2 linked regions of the Spartinivicinus poritis genome follow. The protein of the gene in region 1 interacts with the protein of each later gene in a pairwise test. Links are inferred from orthologs where the notes say so. Each region holds a gene or a part of one and is shown on either strand. Other genes may lie near its edges.

Region 1 (4,656 bases):
ATATAAGGTGAAGGATTTAGACAGCGTAGAGCTCGATATAAGTTTAATGGTGGAGAATGAAATGGCACATGCATCCGTTGCGAGAGCACAACCTGCATTGCATCACCCGCTAAAATGTATTCTTTAACTTTCTCAACTGACGCTTCAAATTTGTCTTGGCCAACCGACGATTTAAAGTCTACTTCTGTAACTTCCCTTTTCTGTCCAGACACTGGCGCGGTAAAAGGCTTGGAGTGGAGTGTTTCAACCAACTCATGGAGGCGCTGCTTTGCTAAGCTCAAACTATCTGTTTGGCCTGGATCAGCCATAACTACAAATAATATTTTGCCTGTTAAGTTGTCAAAGATAACCACTTCCTCAGACAGCACGAGAAAAATATCAGGGGTATTTAACTCGTCAGGAGGTGTGGTTTTTTGTAACTTCGGTTCAATATACCGCACTGTGTCGTAAGCAAAATACCCAACCAAACCACCAAAAAAGCGTGGCAGTCCAGAAAGTTGGGGGACTTTAAACTGGGCTTGATAGTCAGCAATATAATTAAGGGGGTTTTGGTCTTGTCGAGTCTCTACCAGCTGGCCACTAACATACCGTTTGATTTCAAAGCCTGTTACCAGAATTTGTTCTTTGGCGGGCAAGCCAATAATGGAGTACCGCCCCCATTTTTCACCTCCTTGAACAGACTCTAATAAATAGCTCAAAGGTTGGTTGGCGAGCTTTAAATAAGTACTAAGTGGTGTATCTAGGTCAGCTAGCACTTCATGGGTGACGGGAATACGATTATAGCCTGCAGCAGCCAGGCGGGAAAATTGCTCCGGGGTCATAGTGTCTCCTATTGTTAAACATCGTGATTAGTTTGCTTTGTATTAAACAAGCCACCAATTACGCCATCGCCAGCTATGTACAAGGTCATCAGACATAGTTAGACGTGGGTTAACAATAAAGCCGCTATGACTCACGCTTGTCTCCAATTTACTGATTAAAAAATAAATGTTTTATCTGTTAGCTACTATGCAGCTGCTCAACTTAATCATACCCTATTAAAGTACCAAGCTAGAAGCAACAAAAAATACAACAGGTTTTACTCTTTGCTAGCCACTCTAAACTAGCTACTTTGAGTGAATATCTGCAAATACTAATTGCTGCTTTGTATAGTCAACAGCACTTAAGCAGTGACCTGAGACAACTCAGTGCGCATGGTATCAATCACTGCCTTATAGTCTGGCGTGTTAAAAATCGCCGACCCTGCAACAAAAGTATCAGCCCCCGCCTCAGCTATTTCCCGAATATTGCTTGTAGAGACACCGCCATCAATTTCTAAGCGAATATCCAAACCACTGGCATCAATTAACTGTCGAGCTTGGCGAATTTTGTTGAGGGTTTGTGGGATAAATTTTTGCCCTCCAAACCCGGGGTTAACCGACATCAACAACACCATATCAACTTTATCAATTACATATTCCAAGTGATCTAATCGGGTAGCAGGATTAAATACTAGACCTGCTTTACAACCACCTGCTTTGATCATTTGTAAAGAGCGATCAATATGCTCCGATGCTTCAGGGTGAAAGGTAATGTAACTTGCCCCAGCCTCAATAAAGTCGCCAATAATACGATCAACAGGTTTCACCATTAAATGAACATCAATTGGCGCCTTAACCCCATAGTCTCTCAGCGCTTTACACACCATAGGGCCTATAGTCAGGTTAGGCACATAGTGATTATCCATCACATCAAAATGCACCATATCTGCGCCAGCTACTAATACGTTGTCCACCTCCTCACCAAGGCAGGCAAAATCAGCAGAAAGAATACTGGGAGCAATTAAAAAATCTTTCATTAGTTAAGTTTCCAGACAAATCAACATAGCGAGTTAATTTTAACTGATCCTCAACTAGAATTCATGAAAGAAGCAACCTCTCAACCTATTTGAGCTAATAAGTGTTTAGAAAAACTTTCTGGAAAACTGGCTTTGTATCACTCGGCTTATTTGTTGGTTGCATTTCCCATTTTTGTTTGGCCCAGCAACAAACTGAAGAGCCAACTGAAAACCAAGCTGAGCCAGCGACTAACTCAAAGCCAACCGAACAAAGTAGCAGTAGTGATTCCTCCCCCTCAAAAACGATAACAAGGTCCAACCTACCAGCCACAGAGCAAACTCTTGTTCAGTTATTAACAGAGCATTTACCTGAGAACGAACTCTTAATGCTGCCTAAAGAAAAAGCAGGAGAAACGTTTTTAGCGGCTTATTTACAGGAAAACACAGGCTCTCCCAAAGGAGGGATTTTACTGATTCCCGCTGAAGGCCAGCATGTCAACTGGCCTAAAACCATCCTACCATTACGAAAAGAATTACCCAATGCAGGCTGGCATACATTAGCTATCATGCCTGTTGAGAGCAAGCCCCCCCCTCCGCCAGAAAGAACATTTTTTCCTAAAGGGATCATTACTTTGGCTAGCGGCCAGCAAACAGTAGAAGCAGCAACATCATCAGACACAGAGAAGTCAAGTGAGGAGACTAAACAAGAGGAGAGTACCTCGACTGACAAAAAGGAAACCGACCAAACTGCTGACAGCGAACAAAAGACAGGCCAACCTGAGAAAAGTAAACCAGAAGAAACTAAAGCTGAATCCCAAGCTTCTGAAAAAACAGAGCCTCCACTCTACGACCCCATTAAAGACATGTACAGTCGAATTAACCAAGGACTAGGTCACCTAGCTAAACAAGGATTGCTCTTTCAAGTAATAGTAGGGCAACGGGAAGGGGCTCATTGGGCTCTGGCATATCTAGCTGAGCAAAAGCCAGAAAATGTCCATGCACTTATTATAATCAATCCATCACCTAGCCAGGCACTAGAAACAACTATTCCTCAACTACTAGAGAAGTCTGATTTACTGACTCTTGATATTTATATCACTCAATACCCTGGGCCCTCTCCCGAAGCCAACCAACGAATTGCAGCAGCTCATCGCAGTAAAAACTACAACTACTTTCAATATCGCTTGCCTGCCGCGCCTAATAGTCAAACGACCACAAATGATTGGTTATTTAAGCGAGTAAAAAGTTGGTTAAAACGCCGAGCAAAAACCACAGAGCTTTCAAAACGTGCAAAAAAAGAGTAATAAACAACCTATAACTGCATTTTATCAAGAGTTAATAGTTTTTCTGTGGTTTTTGATCAGCTCATAAGCCATCTGAATTTCTTGGGTTTTTTCTTTTGCTAGCTGCACCATTTCCCCAGGCAGCCCTTTGGCTAGTAGCTTATCAGGATGATGCTGACTCATTAAACGGCGATATGCACGCTTTAGCGTTTTGTCATCTGCACTTGGACTAACACCCATCACTGCATAAGCATTATCAACCTGCTTGCCCAGCGAAGTTTTACTACGCCGCTGATAAAATTGCTGCTGAGCAAGGAAGCGCTGATGAATCAGCTTCAATTTTAACGGGCCTATTTTTAATACCGCTGCCGCATCTTCCAACACCTGCCATTCAGATTGAGTGATAGGGCCATCTGCATAAGCAGCCTGAAGCTGCAGCTCAATAAACATATCTAGTAAGCTTTGGTTGCCTTTTAGTTGGCTAGCAAAGTCTACTAGTGCCTGTTGAACCACCTGGTTGTTAGTCTGTTTACCCTGGTTAAATAATGCAATGGCTGCTTTACGCTGTTCCTGACTCAAACGCATATTAGCCATAATGGATGCTGCTTGTTGAATCTCCTGCTCTGACACTCGCCCATCTGCTTTGGCCAGCTTTCCCATTACTAAAAATGTCGCTTTAAAGAAAGCAGTTTGAACTTGTTGTGCATTATTCTGGTAACCGGTTGAAGCCTTAGGAGAACCATCTTGCTTTCCCCCTTGCAACACCTGCCAGTGGGTTTGTCGGCTAAACATCCATACCAAACCACTTAACATTAAAGCGCCTAGCCAGCCGCCATAGCGCCAACCTATTAGCAAGGCAATTAATAACCCAACCCAACGAAGCATTTATAATTTCACTCAGTTACTATTATTTCTCAACTGCTGCTTTTCTCAACTATTGCTGTTTTGGCCACCAAGTCATTTTCTAACTGTTTAAGTCGCTCAGGGGTTCCTACATCCAACCAATAACCATGATACTGCTCGCCTGACACTAACCCTTGGCCAATTGCTTCTTTTAAAACCGGCGCCAATGGCCATTTAGGTTGAGGCAGATTATTAAATAATGCCGGACTCAACACACTAATACCAGCAAAAGTAAAGCGCTGCGCTTTGCTTTCAAGTGTCACCAAACCATTCATTAATGAAAAATCACCCATCACATTGTGACCTGGATTATCCACCAACACCAAGTGAGCTAATTTATTTTTGGGCAAGCGTAATTGTTCCAAGGGATAGTTACACCATATATCACTATTAATCGCAATAAAGGGGTCATCCCCCAGTAACGATAATGCATGAGCAATGCCACCTGCCGTTTCAAGTGGTTCAGGTTCAGGGGAATAGCTAATATTGACTCCCCAACGCCTACCATCTTTTAAGTAAGACTCTATTTGCTCCCCTAAATAAGCATGGTTAATCACCAACTGACTTATACCTGCTTCAGCCAGTCGCTCCAATTGATACTCAATCAACGGTTTACCTAACACTGGCAGTAGCGGTTTAGGTGTTTTTAAGGTT
Region 2 (3,493 bases), on another replicon or contig:
CAAATTGTGGGTCGGTATCAGGAAAGTGCTGCCCGATATCCCCTAAAGCAACTGCACCTAATAAAGCATCACACAGCGCATGAATTAATACATCACCATCCGAATGTGCCACCAGCCCCTGGCTATAAGGAATTTTTACTCCTCCAATGGTAATAGCATCACCGGGACCAAATTTATGTACATCAAAGCCATGACCAATTCTCATGCTGCTCTCTCTATTGACTGCTCTAAATTAACCTACTCAAAATTGCCTTGAACTTTTACCCATCGCCTGTCTGATTCTCTAGACAAAAAGCGGCTAATGGTAAGTCTACAGGTCGCGTCACTTTTAAATTATCATCACGCCCCTCTACCATTAATGGTGAATAGCCCAGCTGCTCGATAGCAGAAGCCTCATCAGTTACCACACTGTTTTTCATCAGTGCCTCTGCTAATGCTTGTCTCAATAATCCAAACCGAAACATTTGCGGCGTTTGTGCTTGCCAGAGGTTTTCTCGCGGAACCGTTTGCTCCACTTCCCCCTGATCACCAACAGCTTTTAAAGTATCTTTAACAGGCACCCCCAGCAAACCACCGACAGGATGTTCAGCCAACTGCTGATAGAGCTTGTTAATTTCTGCTAATCGAATGCAGGGCCTCGCGGCATCATGAACCATCACCCAGTCACTCTCCGCTGCAAAGCCAGCTAACCAGCTCAGGCCATTTGCGACGGATTGATAACGCTCTGCCCCCCCCTCTACTTTTATAACTCGAGAGTCCTGAGTAATGGGTAACTGATCAAACCATGGATCATCAGTGGCGACCGCCACGATAATTTTCTGAAAAGGAAATTGCAGCAATTGAGTTAAGGTATGGCTCAGTATAGGTCGCCCATTCAAATCAAGGTATTGTTTTGGTTTTTTCTGTTGCATCCTGCTGCCAATACCAGCGGCAGGAACAATGGCCCAGCAAGGGTTTTGATTGGCTGTCATAAAACTACTGTTTTCTGGCTCTCTCTAATCCGCAAGTAAAAAAAATTGTTCACCTTGTTTAATCATGCCTAGCTGACTTCGCGCTAACTCTTCAATGGTATCTAAACCGTTTTGCAACTCTACAACCTCTGCTTCTAAGACCCGGTTACGCTGATAAAGGCCCTGATTTTCACGCTGTTGCGAGGTAATTTGCTGTTGCGTTTGCCATAGTCGTACAACACCTGTATCACTAAACCACAATCGATACTGCAGCAGAGTCAATAACAAAATTAATAATCCAGTTAGCCATTTCATAAGGTGTTAAGCCCAAAATTTGCTGATTATATTTTCATTTTAACTCATCAGCGCCTAGTGGTGCATACGCAAAATACGGTAAGCGCTTTACATATACTACTAGCCCTAAAACAAATTAGGGGGCAATGCCCCCTAATTTGTTTTATAGTCATTCGCAAATGGTAAACTAGGCTTTAAATTCAGCTCTACCTTTATAAGGCGCCTGATCACCCAACTGCTCTTCAATACGTAATAACTGATTATATTTAGCAACACGATCAGAACGACATAATGAACCTGTTTTAATTTGCCCTGCTGCTGTAGCGACTGCTAAATCAGCAATAGTAGCATCTTCAGTTTCACCACTACGATGGGAAATAACTGCAGTATACCCTGCCTGCTTAGCCATATTAATGGCATCTAAAGTCTCTGACAAAGAACCAATTTGATTGAATTTAATCAAAATTGAATTTGCTACTTTTTCATCGATACCGCGCTTGAGAATTTTAGTATTAGTCACAAATAAATCATCACCAACCAGCTGGGTTTTGCTACCAATTTTCTTGGTTAACACAGCCCAGCCATCCCAGTCGCTTTCATCCATGCCATCTTCAATGGAGATAATGGGGTATTTTTCAGTAAGCTCTGCCAGATAATCTGCAAAACCTTCGCTAGTAAATGTTTTTCCTTCACCCGATAGCTGATACTGGCTATCGCTATAAAACTCTGAAGAAGCACAGTCCAGTGCTAAAGTAACGTCTTCACCTAATTTATAACCGGCTTTCTCAACCGCTTCAGCAATCACTTCAAGCGCTGCCTCATTAGACGGCAGGTTAGGTGCAAAACCACCTTCATCACCAACTGCTGTATTTAAGCCTTTTGTTTTTAATACTGATTTTAAGGCATGGAAAATTTCAGCTCCAACCCGTAATGCTTCACGAAATGACGGCGCACTAACTGGTTGTACCATAAATTCCTGGATATCGACATTATTATCTGCATGTTCACCACCATTGAGAATATTCATCATGGGAACAGGCATACTGTACTGACCAGCAGTACCATTTATTTCTGCAATATGCTGATACAAAGGTACTTGTTTTGCTGCCGCTGCCGCTTTAGCTGCCGCTAAAGAAACTGCCAAAATTGCATTGGCACCTAGTTTGGCTTTATTTTCAGTACCATCCAGCGCCAGCATTTTATTGTCTAATGCCCGCTGATCAGTAACATCCATTCCTACTAACGCAGATTTAATTTGCTCATTTACTGCAGCAACTGCTTTTAAAACGCCTTTGCCTAAATAACGATTTTTATCACCATCACGTAGCTCCAATGCTTCTCTAGAACCTGTCGATGCACCTGAGGGAGCACAAGCTGAACCAATAAAACCACCTGCTACAATAACATCAGCTTCAACTGTCGGATTTCCCCTTGAGTCCAACACTTCACGGGCTTTAATATCAACAATTTCAATCATTGTGAGTTAACTCCAAAACTTTTCTAAGCAAATTATTCAGTGTCAATTTCAGGAAAGCTTTTTACCAGCTCATCAAGTGCTTTTTGTTGTTCTAAGAAAGGCTGTAATTTATCAAGTTTTAGTGCACAAGGCCCATCACATTTTGCCTGATTGGGATCTGGATGGGTTTCTAAAAATAATCCTGCCAACCCTGTTGCCATCCCTGCTTTAGCCAGCTCATTCACCTGACTGCGACGCCCATCCGCCGAATCAGATCGGCCACCGGGCCGTTGTAATGCATGAGTCACATCAAAAATAACGGGGTAGTTCATCGCTTTCATCAAGCCAAATCCTAGAGTATCTACCACCAGGTTGTTATAGCCAAACATGGTGCCACGCTCACAAAGCATCAGCTGGTCATTACCTGCCTCTTCACACTTGGTGAGAATATGTTTCATTTCATGAGGCGCTAAAAACTGAGCTTTTTTGATATTTATAACAACATCAGTTTTCGCCATAGCAACCACTAAGTCAGTTTGCCTAGATAAGAAAGCCGGTAATTGAATAACATCTGCTACTTCTGCTGTAGGTGCAGCTTGATATGACTCATGGACATCAGTAATAACAGGCACCTTAAAGGTATCTTTTACTTCTTGTAATATTTTAAGCCCATCCTCTAAACCTGGCCCCCGATAGGAGTGCATAGAGGAACGATTCGCTTTATCAAATGAGCCTTTAAAGACATAGGGAATGCCTAGTTTTTCTGTTACTTTGACAAAATGTTCGGCAACTG

Evidence for each region. The genes of interacting proteins can lie anywhere in the genome.
Region 2: the proteins of rpe (region 1) and eno interact in binary tests that used the Escherichia coli proteins (3 or more experiments, as listed by UniProt). The link is inferred for Spartinivicinus poritis from one-to-one orthologs.

Annotation. Positions count from the first base shown.
Region 1 is NZ_JAPMOU010000018.1:20,592-25,247, forward strand. Bases 1-2,876 are described here. They hold rpe (ribulose-phosphate 3-epimerase), read right to left. Parts: upstream 1,838-2,876; coding sequence 1,163-1,837; downstream 1-1,162. Other genes in these bases: trpE (anthranilate synthase component I), read right to left, coding at 1-821; ORQ98_RS14655 (DUF3530 family protein), read left to right, coding at 1,939-2,876. In the rest of the region: more of ORQ98_RS14655, read left to right, coding at 2,877-3,120; co-chaperone DjlA, read right to left, coding at 3,145-3,984; N-acetylmuramate alpha-1-phosphate uridylyltransferase MurU, read right to left, coding at 4,014-4,656. UniProt on the Escherichia coli protein: Catalyzes the reversible epimerization of D-ribulose 5-phosphate to D-xylulose 5-phosphate.
Region 2 is NZ_JAPMOU010000001.1:40,661-44,153, forward strand. Bases 577-3,493 are described here. They hold eno (phosphopyruvate hydratase), read right to left. Parts: upstream 2,722-3,493; coding sequence 1,432-2,721; downstream 577-1,431. Other genes in these bases: ispD (2-C-methyl-D-erythritol 4-phosphate cytidylyltransferase), read right to left, coding at 577-971; ftsB (cell division protein FtsB), read right to left, coding at 996-1,265; kdsA (3-deoxy-8-phosphooctulonate synthase), read right to left, coding at 2,754-3,493. Outside these bases: ispF (2-C-methyl-D-erythritol 2,4-cyclodiphosphate synthase), read right to left, coding at 1-205; more of ispD, read right to left, coding at 261-576. UniProt on the Escherichia coli protein: Catalyzes the reversible conversion of 2-phosphoglycerate (2-PG) into phosphoenolpyruvate (PEP). It is essential for the degradation of carbohydrates via glycolysis.